Regions from separate parts of the Paenibacillus sp. FSL M8-0142 genome, predicted to be linked through region 3. Evidence: riboswitches for the same ligand, from Rfam matches in the RefSeq annotation. Region 3 holds a riboswitch; each other region holds the start of a gene.
What was found. A riboswitch is a leader RNA that binds a small molecule or an ion and turns the genes downstream of it on or off. The one in region 3 is predicted to bind cyclic di-AMP.
Positions count from the first base shown of each region.

Region 1: another riboswitch for cyclic di-AMP. It lies ahead of NSQ46_RS29590 (C40 family peptidase); the one in region 3 lies ahead of NSQ46_RS00145 (3D domain-containing protein).
Region 2: another riboswitch for cyclic di-AMP. It lies ahead of NSQ46_RS04710 (TrkH family potassium uptake protein); the one in region 3 lies ahead of NSQ46_RS00145 (3D domain-containing protein).

Region 1 covers NZ_CP152008.1:6,553,699-6,560,595, forward strand. Annotated here, with positions in the region: gene NSQ46_RS29575 (YwhD family protein) at 1-179, opposite strand, end outside; gene NSQ46_RS29580 (M1 family metallopeptidase) at 327-2,321, shown strand; gene NSQ46_RS29585 (hypothetical protein) at 2,333-3,160, shown strand; cyclic di-AMP (ydaO/yuaA leader) riboswitch at 3,498-3,637, shown strand; gene NSQ46_RS29590 (C40 family peptidase) at 3,642-4,115, shown strand; gene NSQ46_RS29595 (GNAT family N-acetyltransferase) at 4,495-4,995, shown strand; gene NSQ46_RS29600 (cytochrome c) at 5,156-5,512, shown strand; gene NSQ46_RS29605 (4a-hydroxytetrahydrobiopterin dehydratase) at 5,628-5,942, opposite strand; gene NSQ46_RS29610 (hypothetical protein) at 6,051-6,344, opposite strand; gene motA (flagellar motor stator protein MotA) at 6,534-6,897, shown strand, end outside.
Region 2 covers NZ_CP152008.1:1,028,813-1,035,709, reverse strand. Annotated here, with positions in the region: gene NSQ46_RS04720 (LysR family transcriptional regulator) at 1-789, shown strand, start outside; gene NSQ46_RS04715 (TrkA family potassium uptake protein) at 811-1,485, opposite strand; gene NSQ46_RS04710 (TrkH family potassium uptake protein) at 1,502-2,842, opposite strand; cyclic di-AMP (ydaO/yuaA leader) riboswitch at 2,906-3,052, opposite strand; gene NSQ46_RS04705 (type II CAAX endopeptidase family protein) at 3,344-5,032, shown strand; gene uvrC (excinuclease ABC subunit UvrC) at 5,004-6,897, opposite strand, start outside.
Region 3 covers NZ_CP152008.1:28,807-35,703, forward strand. Annotated here, with positions in the region: gene NSQ46_RS00135 (HD domain-containing protein) at 1-851, shown strand, start outside; gene NSQ46_RS00140 (TatD family hydrolase) at 1,012-1,779, shown strand; cyclic di-AMP (ydaO/yuaA leader) riboswitch at 1,991-2,204, shown strand; gene NSQ46_RS00145 (3D domain-containing protein) at 2,481-3,671, shown strand; gene rnmV (ribonuclease M5) at 3,899-4,447, shown strand; gene rsmA (16S rRNA (adenine(1518)-N(6)/adenine(1519)-N(6))-dimethyltransferase RsmA) at 4,449-5,333, shown strand; gene yabG (sporulation peptidase YabG) at 5,470-6,366, shown strand; gene NSQ46_RS00165 (Veg family protein) at 6,672-6,897, shown strand, end outside.

The DNA.
Region 1 (6,897 bases), 200 kb from region 3:
TTGCTCTTTGCATGCATGGCCCCAATATCCACCTTGGCCTCGCCATTATCGATAATGACTGGCGAAAGGCTGTTCAAATCAATCGATCCTGCACCGAACCCTTTATGCTTGCTCTTGCTGTTAATAATGTTCAGCGCGATCTGTTTCTTAGCGCCCTGTTCCTGACTCCCGTTCTCCATTGCCGCAAAACCTCCTATATCAGAGCCGACAAAGCCTGTCGGCTGCATCGTAACTACCTTTGTCCCAATAATTTTATTTTAACTAATAATCCTCCAAAAGCAAACATATACATGCTGTAGATGCTTGTCAACGGGAGGTTATTCGATATGGTCCCACCACGTGCCAAAGTCTTTCTATCATCCCTGCTCGCCTTGGGTTTGCTTGCAGGATCGATGCCAATATTTCTTTCTAATCAAGGGTCCTCCTTGTCGGCGCTTGCTCCGAATGGGGGCAAGCCCTCCGTCTCTGCCGTGGAGAAGGCCCCGCTTTCACCTCCAAAGGTTCAGCCTGATGCACCGGCCCCTGCGCTTAGCGACCGGCTGGTCGAATACCACATGGATGTAAGGTACGAGCCTGAACAAAACAAGCTGAAAGGCAAGCAGACCGTCACCTGGACCCATCCTGGCAAAAGAAGCGTGAATGAGCTCTACTTCCATTTATACCCGAACGCCTTTGCATCCGATGAAACGACGTTCATGAAGGAGTCCGGAGGCAGGCTTCGATCCGATCCGATGCCCGAGAACGGCTATGGGTCGATGAAGATTACGAACGTGAAAACGACCGAGGGCCTGGGCCTGACGCAACGACTGCAGTTTGTTCAGCCGGATGACGGGAACATCAAAGATCAAAGTCTTGCCAAACTCCGGTTGCCCAAGCCTGTAAAAGGCGGAGAGAGTATAACCCTGCATTTGGAGTTTGAGGTAGAGCTGCCGAAGATTTTCGCGCGCATGGGCCGGACCGAGGATTTTGTCATGGCTGGCCAGTGGTTTCCCAAGATATCGGTATACGAGCCTGCCGGCACGCGGGAAAGAACCCAGGAAGGCTGGAACTTACATCAGTATCACGGCAATTCGGAGTTTTACTCGAACTTCGGCATCTATAGCGTTCGGATTCGTGTACCCGAGGACTATATCGTAGCCGCTACCGGGTTCCCGACCAAGCCTGCGCAGAAAGCAAATGGCGAGAAAATTTACCAATTCTATGCGGATGACGTGCATGACTTCGCCTGGGCCGCCTCGCCGAACTTCGTGACGGCGGAAGAGGCTTACTCCGCTCCGGGTATCCCTGGCGTCCGGATCAAGCTGTACCTTGATCCTGCTCATAAGGATTTGAAGGAGCGTTATTTTGATACAGCCAAAACGGCGCTGTCCTCTTTCGGCAAATGGTACGGCTCCTATCCGTACTCCACATTATCCATCGTTGTCCCGCCTTATTCCGGCAACGGTGCAGGCGGCATGGAATACCCGACGCTCGTCACCGCCTTCGGAGCCAATAACGACTCGCCCGGATATGAGCTGGAGCGGACCGTCATCCATGAAATCGCCCACCAATATTTCTACGGCATCGTAGCCAATAACGAATTCGAAGAGGCATGGCTGGACGAGGCCTTTGCTTCCTATGCCGAGGAGAAGGTCATGGAGAAGCAGTACGGAATTACATCCAATACCGCAGCGCAAGGCGCATCCATTACGTCGCCTGAACCGCTTAAGATGGAGTCCTGGAAATACAGCTCGCATGAAAATTACGCACTCAACGTCTATACACGCGGCAAGCTGGTGCTCCAGGGCATCGAGCGACAAGTCGGATCCAAGACGATGGATAAAATCATGATGACCTACGCCAAAAAATTCCGCTTCAAGCATCCGACAACGACGGACTTCCAGAAGGTTGTTGAACAGGTTACCCAGTCCTCATGGCAGTCGTATTTCGATCAGTACGTTTACGGCAGCCAAATGGCTGACATCGCGATCGACCAGATCAAAACCAAAAATAAAGGCTCACAAGCGCACCCACGGTTTGTTTCGACCGTAAACATCACGAGCAAGGGCGGCGATGTTACCGATGTGCCGATTGTGTTCGCTTTTGAGGATGGCAAGCTTGTTGAGCGAACATGGAGCGGCAAGAACGGCAAAGTAACTTATACGCTGGAATACCATACACCGCTCGCCTGGGCCATGGTGGATCCGAAATATACCATCATGCTGGAGAATAAACACATGAATAACTATATGAAGGCTGGCATGGATCCGAAAGTCGTTACACGTTGGAATCTCGGTATTACCAAGCTCGTGGAGACGCTGTTCGGCAGCATGTCGTGGTGAGGGGGGAGCACATGAAAAGCTATGCAGGCCAAGGCTGGATCAGTGTTAAAGATCAATTATACGTCTCCATTCTACTGTTCTTGTACCGTCTTCTCTGGGGCTACTGTCTGTACAGGCTCGTGAAATCCGCCGTCGTCCCGCTTTTGATGCGGTACCCGGATCCGGCTCCTAACGAGCTGAGCCGCCTCCTGTTCTTCTATGAGGGCGAAATGAGCTTGTCGCTCAGCAATACGGTTCATACCTACGGCTGGATCCTTGCCGCTCTGCTCCTCGTCCGCATGGTGCTTACCCCGCTGATTCGCTCCGGCATCTTCTACAACCTCCATCAGGAGGCCCGTGGCGAACGCGGTCTGTTCTTCTTCATCGGCATGCGGAAGCATTGGAAATCGGTAACGGTGTTCTATCTCATCGAGCTTGTTCTTACGGTTGCGCCGGGTTACTGGATCATTCCCAAGGCTCTTCCGGCACTGCTCGGCTCCATTCAGGAGCCTTCCCAGCTGCTCCGGGTGCTGCCTTACGCGGCGGCCTGGTTCCTCTATACCTATGTTATTCGCCTTGTGCTGCTGTATATGCAGTTCGGGCATACCGGAGAGCTCGGTATGATCGCATCCGTCACGGCGCTCATACGCAAGCTGGGAACGGCTGTACTGCTGTCCATTTCTGTTGGTGGAGCCGCATTTGTCATTCTCCTGCTGTTCAGCTCGGCGTCCCTGTTCTGGGCGGGATTAATCGGACTCATCATTCAGCAAGCCTCCTATTTCCTGAACGGGCTCTTCCAAATATGGGGAATTTCTTCCCAATATCATTTATGGAGAGCGTCCGTAGCTTCAAATCCATAACGGTTACAAAAGTTACATTTCATTAACAACCATTCATCGTTTAAATGTGGTAAAAAGGTTGTAACCGGAAGCTAAAGCAGCCTCCGAAAAGGATAGATTTCGAACGATAACTTTCCCATCCAACCGGAATCCTCAACGTTCCCCTCCCATATTTATACAAAATCCCTGTCCCACTTCAATGTGGACAGGGATTTTTGTTAAAAAAACAACTTTCCTCGTTTGCCAAATTGTTAATACTCTGCTAAAATAACGAATATGTTAGTAACAACTTTGTCATTTTTATTGTAACTATTGTCATCATGTTAACATGTTGGTACGTCATATTGGGTACATCGACATCTTTTAAAAGCCGAATTCCCGTCTTCATACGGGAAGCGGGGGATCCGTTTTGGGTGAATTGATCTCGCTAGAGAGGGATCATAGGGGACCTTCAACCGAACCCTTAAGCTAACCTCGCAGGCAATGGAAGGAGCTTTTTGTTTTGAAGAAGAAGTTAACAGCCATCTCTTTAGGCTTGGCCCTTGCGCTCACGATTGGAACCGGTAGCGCTTTCGCGGATTCCAAGTTGAATACCGTTATCAAACCAACCATCGGTGTCTCTTATAAAACCGGCGGAACCACTACAAAGGGTTTTGATTGCTCCGGATTCACCAGCTATATTTACAAGAAGCTGGGCCTCACCCTGCCGCGCACTTCTGCAGCACAATACAAGGTAGGTACCGCGGTATCGAAGAGCAACCTGAAGGCCGGGGATCTCGTATTCTTTAATACTTCCGGCAGAGGCGTTTCCCATGTTGGCATTTATGTCGGTGGCGGGAAGTTCGCCCATTCTTCCTCCTCGCGCGGCGTCATCGTTAGCCCGCTCAGCCAGAGCTACTACGCGAAGCGTTATGTAGGCGCGAAGAGAATCATGAGCCAAAGCACGTACAAGTCCCTTGCCGTGAACTACAATTAATTGACTGTACCGTAATTTTTCTGAATGTCCATAAGCCCTGGAGCATGAGATGTGCCGATCTCACCCAGCGGCTTTTTTTCTATAATTTTTCGTCTATACCTCTATAACGTTTCAGGCCATGGAAAAGTTCTATGTTTTTCGGAAAATCCAAAAATATTTTTTCATTCTGTATGCTCAAAGCCACCAACAAGATTCGGCCAATCCGAGCGCTTACATTTTATTTACCCTTCCAGAATTAACCTAAACAGCAATACGAATAAACAATCGAAAATTTTTTAGCTTCAGTTTCGTTTCCCCCTGCGCTATTATCTTTGCAATCCCGCTCAGCAGCATGTATTCTCTCTCTAACGGAATTGTTTTGAATGAGAGGAGTATTTACATGGAGGCGAATTTACCCTCGTTTCATACCGTGGTCATGCAGGAAGCCCATGCCGCTGAAATTTGCACCTGGTCCTATCCCCCGCCCTATAATATATATGGCTTTCTTCCTTGGGAGCAGATGAAGGGACTAGGGGTGGAATTCGGGGATCCCGGCATCCGCCTGCAGCAATACCTGTCCGTGCTGGATGAGCAGGATCAGCTCTGGGGGTTTGCCCAGCTATTCCCTATGGCAGGCGTTACGCGTCTAGGCCTGGGCATGCGGCCTGATTGGTGCGGCCGGGGAATGGGTAAACGGTTCGTGCAGGCAATTGTGGATGAGGCGAAGCGGCGCCGTCCTTCGGACGAGATTGATCTTGAGGTGCTTACCTGGAATGAACGGGCTATCCGGACTTACCGGAAGGCTGGCTTTTACATTGCCGATACGTACGAACGCCTTACGCCGACGGGCATGGCGCCTTTTTATTGCATGGTGTATGACCCGATGGCCAATGAGGAATAGTAGTCTTGTCTATATGAAAAAGTACAATTTTGTGTACTTTTTATGAAGGCAGGCTTGAACATTGCTTTTTTTGTCACAACTGGCTATGATGTGTAAGGATGTTGGTTTATAATGAAGACAAGTGCAAAAGTGCAGTATACATAGAAAGGACGATATGACGATGCAAAAATGGATCATGAGCGGACTGTTCTTCGTCGCATGTGCGTTGGCTATTGCGCTGATGTTTACGCTTCCAGGCAAGGAGCAGGTGGCGCAGGAAGAGAAGCCAACCATGCCGGAGGTTACTTTGGATGCCGCTGCGGCTGAAGCTACATTGAAAGCCAGCTGTATCTCCTGCCATGGCGATCAGCTCCAGGGCGGTGCAGGTCCGGCTCTGAATCAAGTAGGCGGACATATGGATGCGAACGCAATCTTTAACGTAGTTACCAAGGGACGTAAAGGAATGCCTTCCTTTAAGGATCAGCTGAAGCCTGAGGAAATTGCAAACATCGCGCTCTACCTTGCTGAGAAAAAATAATCCATCAGCTCTTATTACGCAAAACACGCTTGGATCCCCAGACTGCTGTTTGGATCCAAGCGTGTTTTTTAATTCTCGGGCCTAACGCTTCTGCAGCTGCCCGAATCTACATTGCCTATTCCGGATCCTTCAGATCCTTGGATCGGCTCTTCTCATAAACTTCGTTAAATTGCTGGGCCTCCTTGATGTCGACGGCCGTTATTCCGCCGTCATCCCATGACGTCAGGCGCAGCGTCACCGTTTTATAATCAATGGTGATGTAGGGGTGATGTCCGAAAGCTTCCGAAATCGCTGCCACCTCATCAACAAAGGCGATTCCCTTCATGAAGGAGGAAAAGGTGTACTTTCGTACAATCCATCTCCCCTGTTCAAATTCCCAGCCTTCAAGCTTCTCTAGATGAGCCTCCACTTCCTGCTGCGTATAAAGCATCATTATATTCCTCCCCGAAAAAAACCTTTCATAAGCCGATTGTTACGTCCTTAGGGCTTCTTTCCATCTATTTTATTCCATGCTTCATTCCTTGATAACCTGCCTGGCTTACACGAGCGCTACGAATGCCAGCTCTTCCTCACCGATCAAAATATGTATCCGATGATTCATCCGATCATGCATGACAACCCCGCTGCCGACCGTAATGACCGGCTCTGTGCCCAAGGCATAGAACAGATCCTCCGCCAGCGCCTCATGAACCTCGGCCTGCTCGGCATCCTCCAGCCTGCCCCAATCCTCCGGATCCATTTCAAAGAAGACATAGCTGTCAGGAATACGCCCAACGGCTTCCGTTAATTCGGTCAGAATTTCGCCGTAATCCCTTCCGTGCTTTACGCCCATCTCCATCACTCCTTCCTGCCATGCTAAGCTTCGATTACTCTTCCTTCTATTATACCGGAAATTACAACTAAAAAAAAAAGCCCGATCTGACGATAAATAGGATAACGCCCCGTAAAGGCGCGCGGTTCGCCGCAAGAGCCGCTAAAAACGAATGGATTCGTTATTTATTTCTCACGGATGAGGTGTAGCATGGAAATTTCAACACTTATAGGTTTGATTCTCGGGCTTATCGCGGTGCTGGTGGGCATGATCCTCAAGGGTGCCTCCATCGCGTCTTTGATTAATCCGGCAGCTTACTTAATCATTCTTGGCGGAACTGCCGCAACTTTATTCATCGGTTTCCCTCTTTCGGAACTGAAGAAAATTCCCAAGCTGATCAAAATGACCTTTGTGAAGCAGCAGCTGATGGACAAGACGGATATGATCAAGCTGTTTATGGAATGGGCTTCCATCACTCGCCGTGAAGGATTGCTTGCCCTGGAAACCAAAGTCGAAGAAATTGATGACGGCTTCCTGCGCAATGGCATGCGGATGATCATCGACGGCAACGATC
Region 2 (6,897 bases), 1.0 Mb from region 3:
TTCAACCGGCGCGGCAAGCGCCTTGAGCTGACGTCGATCGGGCAGATCGTATATACCTTTGCGCTGGAGCAGCGCCAGCAGCAGCTGAAGCTCATGCAGACGCTCGCCCACTATCGGGAAGGGGAGCAGATCTCGATTAATCTGGGCGCGAGCCTGACGACGCTGCAGACGACGCTGCCCCCGCTCGTCAACGCGTTCATGGAGCGGCATCCCGCCGCGGAAATCAAGCTGATTACCGGCAAAACCCATGAGATCGTTTCTTATGTAAGGGATAAACGGGTGGATGTCGGCATCGTCGCCTCTTCCATCAACCAACCGGGACTAAACTGCATTCCCCTGTTTGACGATCATCTGGAGCTCGTCATTCCCGCCGTCCATCCGCTGGCGGAGCTGGAGGATGTCGAGGTCGAGCACCTCCAGGGGCTTCCGATGATTATTTTCTCGACCGGCACCTGGTACCGTAAGCTGACGGACGACCTGTTTCACCGGTGGGGCATCATGCCCGATATTCGGATGGAGATCGATTCCTTCGAAGCGATCGTCCGCTTGATCCCGACCTGCAAAGCAGCGGCCCTGCTTCCGAAATCATACCTCCGTCCGCAGCTGCTCTCCGACAACGGGCTTGTGGACATTCACATCCCCGCGCTCATGGAGACGCGGCGGACGACCTCCCTGATTTACGGGGATGCTTCAGAGCTTAGCAGCGCCGCCCGCCGCTGGATTAACGAAACCGAGGTGCTCTTCCGAAGCCTTGCGGAAGAGAAGCAGCGAAAAAACCTGACGACCTAGAGATCGTCAGGTTTTTTTGTATTATTTCTGCTGCAGATTCACGACTTCCGTCTCAAACCGCTCCACATTGTCGTTGGAGCCGATGACGACCATAACATCGCCGGCGTTGACCACGTCCATCGCCGTCGGCGCGACGATAATGCCGGATCGCTTGTTGAGGGCGACCACCGTGACACCGTAACGGACGCGCGTGTTCAGTTCGCTTAACGTCTTGCCGTCCATACAATCGGTTACCGTCATTTCCACGATCAAATAATCCTTAGATAATTCGATATAGTCGAGCAGATTCGGCGTAACCAGCTGGTGAGCCACACGGATTCCCATATCCCGTTCGGGGAAGATGACCCGGTCCACACCCAGCTTCTGCAGCGCCCGGCCGTGCAGCACGGAAATCGCTTTGGCCACGACGGTCGATACGCCAAGCTCCTTGAGCAGGATGGCGGACAGAATGCTCATCTGGATATCGTCTCCGATCGCGACGATCCCGCAGTCGAAGTTGCGGATGCCGAGCGATTTCAGCATCTCCTCATCCGTAGCATCGGCGACCACCGTATGGGTCAGATACTCGCTCATATCCTCGACGACCTCTTCGTTCCGGTCAATGCCGAGAACCTCATAGCCTAGTTCCATTAGTTCCAGTGCCAGACTCGAGCCGAACCGCCCCAAACCGATCACTGCAAATTGCTTTGGTTTCATGTCTCTCCTATACTCCTTATCCAATAATCATTTTGCCTTCCGGATGACGATACAATTCTTTACCCTTTTTCGGACCGAGTGCATAAGCCAGCGTCAGCGGACCTAGACGTCCGGCAAACATCGTTAAGCTGATCAATATTTTGCCGAACACCGTCAAATCCGGCGTTAATCCCATCGACAAGCCGACGGTACCGAAGGCCGAGGTCGTTTCGAATAGAATCTCCAGGAAATCCGCATCCTCTGTCGTGGACAGGATCATGGATACCGTCAATACGAGCAGCAGCGCAAGAAGCGCAATCGTTAACGCCTTTAAGACCCGCTCCTGAGCGAGGCGAAACCGGAATAAGACGATGTCCTCACGCCCTCTCATCATTGCGAATACGGCCCCTACCATCACCATAAAGGTTGTCGTCTTGATTCCGCCCCCGGTCGATCCCGGCGACGCTCCGATAAACATAAGTATAATAATGAAAAATTGCGTAGCTTGCCTTAGGCCGCCGATATCAATCGAATTCGCGCCCGCTGTTCGCGGACTGACCGATTGGAAGAACGAGGCGAGCACTTTACCTCCCCCGTCCAAGGAGCCCAGCGTTAACGGATTGGTGAACTCAAAAATAAATATGATGATCGCCCCGATGAAGATCAACGCCCCCGACATCGAGAGAACGACCTTGGAGTGAAGCGACAGCTTCCTTTTTTGACGGAAATCGATCAAATCGGATAATACAACGAACCCGATGCCGCCGGATATGATCAACAGCATGGATACGATGTTTACCAACGGATCATCGACATAATCCGTGAGACTATGAAAATCACCGAACAGATCGAAGCCTGCATTGTTAAACAGCGAAACGGAATGGAACACCCCAAAATAGAGGGCTTTTCCAATAGGCATATCCCATGCCCAGCGCAGTGTAAACAGTACGGCAGCGCACGCCTCGAAGGTCAAGGAATAGATAAACACCCGCCGGATCAAACGAACGATCCCTTCGATGGAGGACTGATTCATCGCTTCCTGCAGAACAAGCCGGTCCTTGAGCGATATCCTCCGCTTGAATACCAGGGCGAACAGGGTTGCCATCGTCATAAACCCGAGCCCGCTGAGTTGAATGAGCAGAAGGATCACCGTATGTCCGAAAGCACTGAAGCTTGTGCCTGTATCCACGACAACAAGCCCGGTCAGACAGACGGCGGAAGCCGCCGTAAACATGACGTCAATCCCGCTGATCGGTTCGCCGGTCCTGCTGGATACGGGCAGCATGAGCAGAATGGTACCGACCAGGATCGCCGCCGCAAAACCGAGCGCAAGGATCTGCGGAGGTGACAGCTTAAGCCACTTCATTTTTGAGTTCAAAGTTTCACCTTCTCCAAAAAAATCAAAGAAAAAAGACACTGGAAAACAGTGCCCTTCACGGTCTGGTTCCTGTGCAACAGCCTACGAGGTTAGCTGACGGATTCGGGCATTATCACAGGCCGCCCTATCCATGATCCGAAAGAGATCATGAAATTCACCCCAATTACATGGTTCCCCCGTTCTCATTACGAAATTCGGCTGGTTTATTCGGTTCCTTGAAGCATGATGTGATTATAACGCAATCCGGAAGCGAACCCAACGTCGTTTTTTTACCAAAAAGTCTTTAAATGAGCGCGAATTGGGCATATTCAAGAGTACAAGGATATGGTTCTCTAACGTTTTCGAAACCTTTCATTCATTTTCAGCGTTTTATTTCATTATTGGCCCTTTGGGATAAGCAGGGCTTGTTCTTCATATGTATGTTATATTGACTCTATGATCCGCTTTTTGCGGGGCCGGTTATTCATATCGGAAAGCACTAAAATTAAGAGGAGGAATTTCATGAACCGTGCCGAAGAGCCCCTGAAGCTGACACCTAACCTAAAGAAGCTTATCGCACCGGCCATCATCGGTCTGATCCTGTTTCTTATATTCCAGGTACTCCCATCCACTTCCTTCGAGTCGACCGATACGCCCTATCCGCAAATCATTTCCAAGGATGAGGCTGCGCAAGCGGCGTCACGGTTCGCGCGCGAACGTTTAGGGTTTCCTGCTTCCGAAGGGCAACCCCCCCTTGTTACATACCAGTCCAACTCCGAGCTGTACGGATATTTGGCCAAGGAAAAGAAGCTAAAGGAGTATAACAAGAATTACGAAGCCAAATACCCATATGACGTATACCGCGTCCGCTTCACCTTGCCGGGTGGCGATGCGCTGAACGTGGATGTGCATATGCAGAATGCCGGCATCGCGGGATTCTCCTATGATTCCGCCCGCTCCAGTTACGACAGGATCGAGCTGAATCAAGGGGAGGTCCGGAAGCAAATGCTGCTTCTGGTTGAGGAAGGCATGACGCTGGCCGAGAAGCAGGCGCTCGCGGAGCCGTGGCTCAAGTGGGCCGGATACGATGCGACGCAGCTGCAGCTTTCTACCCGGGAAGGCGAACCTAAGCTGAGATATACCGTCACGGAAGCCGCCATCGGGGATTCGAGGCTGCAGCTGGAGTTTACCTTTGAACATGGGACACTGCGTTCCTTCGAGCCCGCGTTCTCGGTTCCGGCAGCGCATTCTGCCTATGTGAACAAGCAGACGCAGGATGCAACGCTGCTGACGCTGGTCGGGTACGGTTTGTTTACGCTTGTGCTCGGTATCCTGGCCATCGTCTACAGCGTCAAGACCAGAGCCTATACCTCGTTTAAGCGCGGTATCCTGCTGTCCGTCCTGTTGTTTGTCATCCAGATGCTGAATACGTACAACCTGGTTCCGGTCTTTAAGGCACAAGGAATGTCCGAGACCGGCATCATCGGGATGATGATCTTCTACGCCATCTACTCCCTCGTCTTCTCCGCCCTGCTCTATTTCTCGCTTGTCGGCGGAAGCGGTCTATGGCGAAAGGAAGACGGGCTTAATCCGTGGCCGCGTGCCAAGGAGCCCGGGTACGGCCGCTATGTCTTGGAAAGCATGAAGGTGGGCTATTTGTGGGCCCTCATTCTGCTCGGCATTCAGTCCTTGATCTTCATCGCGCTCGGCCTGACCTTGAACACCTGGTCCACGACCGATGCCTCGCAGTCGCCTTACAACATGCTCTATCCATGGCTGTTTCCGCTGATGGCTTGGCTGGCAGGCATTTCGGAGGAAGCGGTATACCGGCTGTTCGGCATTAGAATGGTGAAGAAAATCGTGCGCAGCACCTTTGTCGCGAGTTTGATCACCTCGATCATCTGGGCGCTAGGCCATACGCTGTATCCGATTTACCCAGTCGTATCCCGCCCGATTGAGCTGGTCATTATCGGCCTGCTGTTCAGCTATATTTTCCTGAAATACGGATATATTGCGGCCATGTTCTCGCATGTCGTCTTCAACAGCATTCTCATGGGAATCAGCCTGGTCATGCTTCAAGGGGCCCCTAATGTGCTAATCGGCCTGTTCTATATGGTGCTGCCGGCAATCGTGGCTTACGTGATCTATCGCTTGAATCCAACAAAAAAAGAGAAGCCGTATGTCACGACTCCTCATCACGAAGGGCATTGAGTATATCTGTAGCTAATTTTTCACCGATCGAAAGGGGCTTAAAGTCTTCGACTGAAGCCTCTTTTATTTTTTTGATCGAGCCGAAATGCTTCAGCAGCAGCTTCCGCCGCTTCTCGCCGATGCCCGGGATCGAGTCCAGCTTGGACGAAACCATCGATTTGCCGCGCTGCTCTCGATGGAAGGAGATCGCAAACCGGTGGACCTCATCCTGGATGCGCTGAAGCAGGTAGAACTCCTGGCTGTCCCGCGGCAGGGACACCGGCTGCGGCGGATCGCCGACCATCAGCTGCGCCGTTCTATGCTTGGCATCCTTCACAAGCCCGCAGACCGGAATAAACAGTCCCAGCTCATTCTCCAGCACATCGATCGCAGCCGATATCTGTCCCCTGCCGCCGTCGACCACGATCAGGTCCGGCAGCGGCAGATTCTCCTTCAGCACCCGCTCGTACCGTCTCCGGATGACCTCACGCATCGTCTCGTAATCATCCGGCCCCTGCACGGTGCGGATTTTGTACTTCCGGTATTCCTTCTTATCCGGTTTCCCGTTTGTAAACACGACCATCGCCGAAACCGGATTCGTTCCCTGTATGTTCGAGTTGTCAAACGCCTCGATCCGGTTCAGGGATTCGATGCCGATCACTTCGCCGAGATTGGCCGCGGCAATCGATGTCCGCTCCTCATCTCGTTCGATTAAGCGGAATTTCTCATCCAGCGCAACCTTTGCATTTTCAATCGCCATCCCGACCATCTGGCGCTTTAAGCCGCGCTGCGGCACATGGACCTTAACGCCGAGCCATTCCTGCAAGGCGGCTGCACCTCCGGCGGCGTCCACCAGGCCGGCAGCCTCCGCCCGCTCGTTCTCGGCTTTTGTCGCGGCGGCCAGACGTTCGGCCTCCTCCCCTTGCCCGGGGCTTTCCGGACCGCCGGCCGAACCTGAGCCGGACGGGTCCTCAGCGACTGCTAAGGCAGGCGATCCAGCGGTATCGCCCTCACCGGTGCCTTGGGCCGGGCCGCTCTCGTTGGAAGCAGCGGCTCGGCTGCCTGCTCCCTCCGATATCGAATCATCCTTGGCCGCGATGCTGTCTTGCGCATCGGAGTCGGCCTCCTCGATCAAGACCGGCCCCGGAAGCAGGATTTCCTGCGGCACGGCAGGGTTTTCGCTGTAGTACTGCGCGATGAAGGACATGAAATCGCTGTGCGCGTCGCCGTAGAACGGAAAGATGGATTTGTTGCGCTGCACCATTTTCCCCTGGCGCATGTACAGAATTTGCACGCACATCCAGCCCTTATCCACGGCATAACCGAATACGTCACGGTCCCGGGTATCGGTTGTGGTGATCTTCTGCTTCTCCATCAAGGTGTCGATATGGATGATCTGGTCCCTCAGCTCCTTGGCGCGTTCGAAATACAGGTCCTCTGCGGCTTCCTGCATTTTGCGCTGCAGCTCCTTCTTGATCTCTTCATGGCCGCCGCTTAGAAAGGAGGTGATTTCGCTGGTGATCTCCTCGTAGGCGGTCTTCGGCACCTCTTTCACGCATGGAGCCATGCATTGGCCCATATGATAATACAAGCACACCTCTTTCGGCATAACCCCGCATTTGCGCAAAGGATACATGCGGTCGAGCAGCTTTTTCGTCTGCTGAGCGGCATAAGCGTTCGGATACGGGCCGAAGTACTTGGCTTTATCTTTAAGCACCCGGCGCGTTACTTCGAGACGGGGATGCTCTTCGTTCGTAATTTTTAGATATGGATAGGTTTTGTCATCCTTCAGCAGAACATTATATCTTGGCTGGTGCGTCTTGATCAGGTTGCACTCCAGGATGAGCGCTTCCATATTGCTGCCCGTTACGATGTATTCGAAATCG
Region 3 (6,897 bases):
TCGCTTCCGTCATCCGCAAGACGTATGACAAACCGATCGTGATGAATCTGGTGACGAGTCCGCTGGATGCGGACCGAATGGATTATTTGCTGCGCGATGCCTATTACACCGGCGTCAATTACGGGACGATCGACATCGACCGGATTCTGCGGATGCTGCGGCCGCATCGGGACCGGATCGTTGTGAAGGAATCGGGGATGCATGCCGTAGAGGATTATCTCATGTCCAGATATCAAATGTACTGGCAGGTGTATTTCCACCCGGTAACAAGAAGCTCGGAAATCATACTGCGCCAGATTTTCCGCCGGGCGAAGGAGCTCTATGAAGCAGGGTATGCGTTTCAGTTCATGATCGAACCGCTGCCAGCTCTGTTTGAAGGCCGCTTGACCGTTCAGCAGTATCTGCGGCTGGATGAGGCGCTCATTCAAACGGCGTTTCTGCAATGGACGGCCGAGCAAGACCAGCTCCTTAGCGAATTATGCGGCCGATTCATCCATCGGAAGCTCTATAAATATATAGAAATCGACACCGGCAACCCGGAGACAATCGACGCCATCCGCCAGGCGTTTCGGGAGGCGGGTCTTGATCCCGCATATGATGTGGAGATTGATTTTCCGACCGATCTTCCTTATGATAAGTTTCATTCGGGCATGCCGCTGAACGAGAAGCAAATTCTGCTGCTGGACCGGCATGACCAGCTTCGGGAAATTTCCGAGGTGTCCGATATCGTGCGCTCCATTAGCGGGATCCATAAGGGCCGGAATTATCTATATTACCCGGAGGAGAGGGTAGAGCCGCTGCTTGACCGGATGCCGGCCGAAGTTGCGGATTTATTTCGCAGGCAGGGATGAGTCCGTTATATTCGATGGACCATGGGCTTGGATCATGGATGGACCTGGTTCAAGGCCGGACGCACGAGGCATTGATAATGGACAACCATAGAACGGAATGATAAAGATTGTGCCGGATAAGATACGATCAAGGATCGACAAGAAAGGAGTGGGAGAGAACATGCTGTTCGACACACACACCCATCTGGATGCTCCCCAATTCGACGAGGACCGGGACGAGACGATTGCCCGGGCGCTTGAAGCTGGTGTTAGCCGGATGATCAATATCGGATTTAATCGCGAGACGATTCCGACCACAATGGAATTGGCGGAGACATATGATTTTATATATGCGGCGGTAGGCTGGCATCCCGTGGATGCGATCACGATGGAGGAGGGCGACCTGGAATGGATCGCTTCGCTCTGCAGTCATGAGAAAGTCGTTGCGATCGGAGAGATCGGCCTCGATTATCATTGGGATACGTCTCCGAAGGAGGTGCAGCACCGGGTGCTTCGCAGCCAAATCGGACTGGCCCGGGAGCTCCATATGCCGATTGTAATTCATAACCGTGATGCGCATGAGGATATCGTGAAGATTTTGAAGGAAGAGAAGGCTCATGAGGTTGGCGGCGTGATGCATTCGTTCTCGGGCAGCTGGGAAACGGCCAAGTTATGCCTGGATATGGGCTTTCATATTTCGTTCGGCGGGCCGATTACGTTCAAAAATGCCAAGCAGCCGAAAGAGGTTCTGGCCAAGGTTCCACTCGATCGTCTGCTCATTGAAACGGACTCGCCTTACCTGACTCCACACCCCTTCCGAGGGAAGCGAAATGAGTCCGCTTATGTGAAATTGGTGGCCGAGACGGCAGCCGAAATTCGGGGCATGTCCTTCGATGAACTGGTCCAAATTACCACTAAAAATGCTCTGGAACGATTTGGTATTTCGTGAAAACGGGAGCAAAAGCGATGAAATAGTGAGGAATTGCGATTAATTAAAGTTTTTTAACCTGAAAAGACGATTGTTTTACAATTTTTTAACCATTTACATCAAAAAATGTGCTTGATTGTTCCTTTACAACCTGCATGGAAACAGGATATCATCTTTTCAGTGATAAGAAGCTGCAAGTTTGCAAAGCTGAAACTTCAGCGATCATATTTCATGAACCGTCTCGCTTAATCTCCGAAGTCTGGGGAACGGGGGAACCGATACTGCCGTGCATGGTAAACTGTCGTGCACGAGCCGTATATGATTTCTTTATCGGGTCTTTGGGGTGAATGTGAAGGTCCTCGCCATGAGCGGGCGACCGGATCTAGGGCGTCTCTCTTACGTCCGAACCCGACAGCTAACTCCGTAAGCGAAGTAAGAGGGGAATTCTCGTGCATACCATTTCCATGATTTCAATCATCAGGAAGCCACGTTAGAGCCTCTAGTACTCTTTCACGCTGGCTTCTTTTATTTTTGAATATTGGAGAAGGTGTCGTCATACTGTTGGTAAACAGGAGGTGATTCCTAGTGGTGAACGGGAAGACGGGGATTGACGCAGGGCGTTAGATAGATAGCAGCACGCCTTGCGAGAATAACTGCTATAGTCACGTCAAAGGCATTCATGCGTTACCTAAGACGGCGGGACTATGAAGGAGGATGGAATAGTGGGCATTTTTCAACCTGAAGAAACCCATGAATCACAATCATCCAGCATGTCTTACGCATTGCGATGGAAGCATGAGAATTTGCGTCAATTGATGATGCTCGGCGCCATGGGGGCTGTTACGGTATCACTTCTCGTATCGCTGGTTATCCATGATCAATCGGGCAAGCAAGTTCAAATTGTGGTCGATGGCCGCGTAACCACGGTAGAAACCAGAGGATCGTTGCTTCAGGAATTGCTGGATGAGCAAGCGATCACGCTGAATCCGCAGGATCAGGTCTCGATGCCTTTAAACGGGACGATCCAGGATGGGGACCGGATTATCATTGACCGTGCAATCCCAGTTAAAGTAACAGTAGGGGGCACCACCAAAACCATATTCACGACCCAGGACACGGTCGATAGTGTACTCAAAGAAGCTGGCATTACGATCAAGGGTGAAGATATAGTAAAGCCGTCACAGGACACCAAGCTTACCAGTGATATGGACATTCAAATCGTTCGGGTTACGAAGCAGACCGTATCGGAGAAGGAGAACCGCGAGTTCCGCGTCATCAAGACTGCGGATCCGTCGCTGGAGCGCGGTGATAACCGTGTCATTCAGCGGGGCGAGCCGGGCGTTCTCGTTCATCACTACGAGAAGGTGTACCATAACGGCAAGCTCGTATCCAAGACGAAGGTCTCGCAAGAGGTCGAGCGTAAGACGAAGGACAAAATTATTGCCGTAGGCACGAAGAAGGTAGAGAAGCCTGTCGTGCTTCAAGCGGCAGCGACTCCGAATGTGAAGTCTGCCCCAGCGAAGCTTACGGGCACTAGAAAGGTGTCCACCGCCAAAGCGACGGAGAATAACGTCATCTCCAGAGCGGGTGTTGATTTCAAATACCAGAAAGTGCTGAATAATGTTTCAATGACCGCATATTCCGCTGAGCAGGCGGGAATCGGAACCCGCACGGCTTCCGGAACACGGGTAACCGAGGGCCGGACGATTGCAGTTGATCCGAGCATCATTCCGATCGGCTGGTGGGTGTACATCGAAGGCATTGGCTTCCGCCGTGCAGAGGATACCGGCGGAGCGATTAAGGGACATAAAATTGATGTGTATTACGATTCGCTGAAAGCGGCCATGAACTTTGGCCGGAAATCGGGGCGCACCGTTTATGTGATCGGTCCCGTAAAGCCTGATTTGAACTAATGAATCCCAATTTCTAATGACATTGCCATTCTAATGCTAACGAATTTAGCTTATAATAGATCATAATGAAGAAGAGGAGAAACTCCTCTTCTTTTGTTTTGCGGCGTATTGGTCGCATTTTGGGGCCATCATGTAAAAAATACGCCGTATGGTTTGAGCCGATGCCAATTCAAGGAGAACGGTCGGACAGGCGGTATGTGTCCTTTTGGGAAGGAAGAGAGAACGTTATGATCCGAGAAGTAATTGTGGTTGAAGGCAGGGACGATACGGTAGCGATCAAGCGTGCGGTGGATGCCGACACGATCGAGACCGGCGGCTCTGCTATTAATAAGCATACGCTGCGCCGTATTGCCCTCGCGAAGGAGCGCAGGGGGGTTATTATCCTGACAGACCCCGATCATGCAGGGGAACGGATTCGCAAGATCATCGACCGTCATGTCCCCGGCTGCAAGCATGCCTTCATACCGGAGGCGGATGCGACGCGCAAGGGCGATATCGGAGTCGAGAACGCATCTCCGGAGGCTATACGTCATGCCCTGGATCGCGTCCACACCTCATTTGAGGGGGCGGAGAGTCAGATCAGCCTGGAGGATATGATCGATGCGGGGCTGACGGCTCATCCGGAGGCTGCAGCCCGGAGAATGTTCATGGGAAATGTCCTGGGTATCGGGTATTGCAACTCCAAGCAGTTCCATAAACGTATGGCGATGTTTCAAATATCGCGTGAAGAGTTTCTGGCGGCGCTTGCGCAGCTGGAAGAGGGAGGCCAAAGCTGATATGAACCGGATGGAAGATATATCGACACCTAGACGCACGAAGGAGATCATTGCCCGCCATGGCTTTTCCTTTAAGAAGAGCCTGGGACAGAATTTTCTGATCGACCAGAATATTTTGGGCAAGATTGTGGAGGCGGCCGGCCTTGATAAAGAGAAAGGTGCGCTTGAGATCGGTCCCGGCATCGGGGCGTTAACAGAGAAGCTGGCTCAGATGGCCGGAGCCGTTACCGCAGTAGAGATCGATCAGCGCCTGATTCCGATTCTTAAGGAAGTGCTGGAGCCTTACGATAACGTTAAAGTTCATCATGGAGATGTCCTTAAGGTGGATCTGCACGAGCTGTTCCGCCAGGATTTCGCGGAGGTGGGGAAGGTAAGCGTTGTCGCCAATCTGCCGTATTACGTGACGACCCCTATTCTGATGAAGCTGCTGGAAGAGAAGCTGCCGCTGGAGAATATTGTGGTCATGATTCAGAAAGAGGTCGCCGAGCGGATGGCCGCAGCGCCGGGAAGCAAGGATTACGGAAGCCTCAGCATTGCAGTTCAATATTACAGCGAGCCGAAGCTCGTCTGCATCGTTCCGCATACCGTGTTCATCCCGCAGCCCAATGTGGAATCGGCCGTCATTCGGCTCGCGGTAAGGGAGGAGCCTCCGGTTTCGGTTGAGGATGAGTCCTTTTTCTTCGAGGTGGTTCAAGCCTCATTCGCCCAGCGGCGAAAGACGATTGCCAACAACCTGAAGAGCCGGTTCTTCGCCGATGAAGGACGCGAGCGGCTGGAGCAGCTGCTGGAGGAAGCGGGGCTCGATCCGAAGCGCAGGGGAGAGACGCTGAGCATCGAGGAGTACGCACGGCTGAGCAATGTCCTGTTTGAGGCGGGGATTCGTTAGAAACGGAACGAAGTGTGGTCTGGTCATGGCTTTAGGATATTCAATCAGGTCAAGGCAAGCCGCCTGAGGGAAAATTGCCGCCATGACGAACCAATGGCTCCATTAGCCCATACCATAGGGTAGGGGTGATGTTGTGATGAACTTGGGAGACTTGGTCGTTCGTAAATCCTACGGCGGCGATGTAACGTTCCGGGTAGAAGGATTGCGGCATAATCTTATCGTCATCAAAGGCACGGAATTCCGGCTGCTGGCCGACGCTCCCGCCGATGACCTGATCCAGGTACCGCATCCCGCCGTAAGCGAGCGAACGAAGCAGGCACAGATTAAGGCGAATGAGACGCTGGAGAGCCTGCAGAAGCGCCGACAGGAAGAAAGTGAGCGGCAGCTGAAGAGCCTTAGGAATAACGGCGGCCCGCAGGCTGCTAAAGGATATTTCGACGTTCCGGGCAAGGTCCTGCATCTGGACGGGGATCCCCAGTATCTGAAGAAGAGCATGGCGCTTTATAACCAGCTTCGGGTCCCTGCGGAAGGCCATTATGTGAATGAATCGGCGATGGCCGATACGTTGTATCGGCTCCTTCCGCGGGTTCGACCCGATATCGTCGTGATTACAGGTCATGACGGGGTTCTTAAGCGAAGACAGCCGTATGATTTATACAGTCTGGACAGCTACAAAAATTCGCATAACTTCGTATCGGCGATCCAGGTGGCCCGGCAATATGAGCGGAACCTGGATACCTTGGTTATCGTGGCTGGAGCATGCCAGTCGCATTTTGAAGCGCTGCTGCAGGCAGGAGCCAATTTTGCGAGCTCGCCGGGCAGAATTCTCATCCATGCCCTAGACCCGGTCTATGTGGCCGCCAAGACCGCCTATACGTCGGTTCGGGAAACGGTCAACCTCAACGATGTAATCCACCATACAATCAGCGGCAGTCAAGGCGTAGGCGGAATTGAGACCAGGGGCAGCTACAGGATCGGCCTGCCGAGCCTCCAGGATCTGTCGACATTGAAAGTAACACCTTCCGTCAGCTAAGCGGTGCTTTGTTCGGCGAGGCATTCGAATGCGAAGACGCAAGGATGATGAAGAACCGAATATAGGCTGAGAAAACCCCGGTGCCCGGGGTTTTTTACTTTGTTCTTTACGGTGAAGAAAATTGTCAAATATCATACATAAAGCTTGTCGATTTAGCGCATATTAATGCAAATGGAAATGAGATTTGCCGGGCTAAAAAAAATACATTGACAACGTATTTTTGATGCTGATATAATTAATGTTTTTGATTTGACAAAATGCTGGAAGTTCGGTATAATGGACAAGGAAAGAGGTGGTCGTCGACAATGGCTAAAAATGCGCTGTTGGAAATCAAACGCAGTCTCGATGCCCATTTAGGGCAAAAAATTACGCTTCGGGCTAACGGTGGCCGCCGTAAGACCGTCGAGCGTACTGGTGTTTTGGAAGAAACGTACCCTTCTGTTTTCATTGTTAAGCTGGATCAAGACCAGCAGACCTTTAAACGCGTGTCTTACAGTTATGCCGATATTCTGACCGAAACCGTGGAAATCA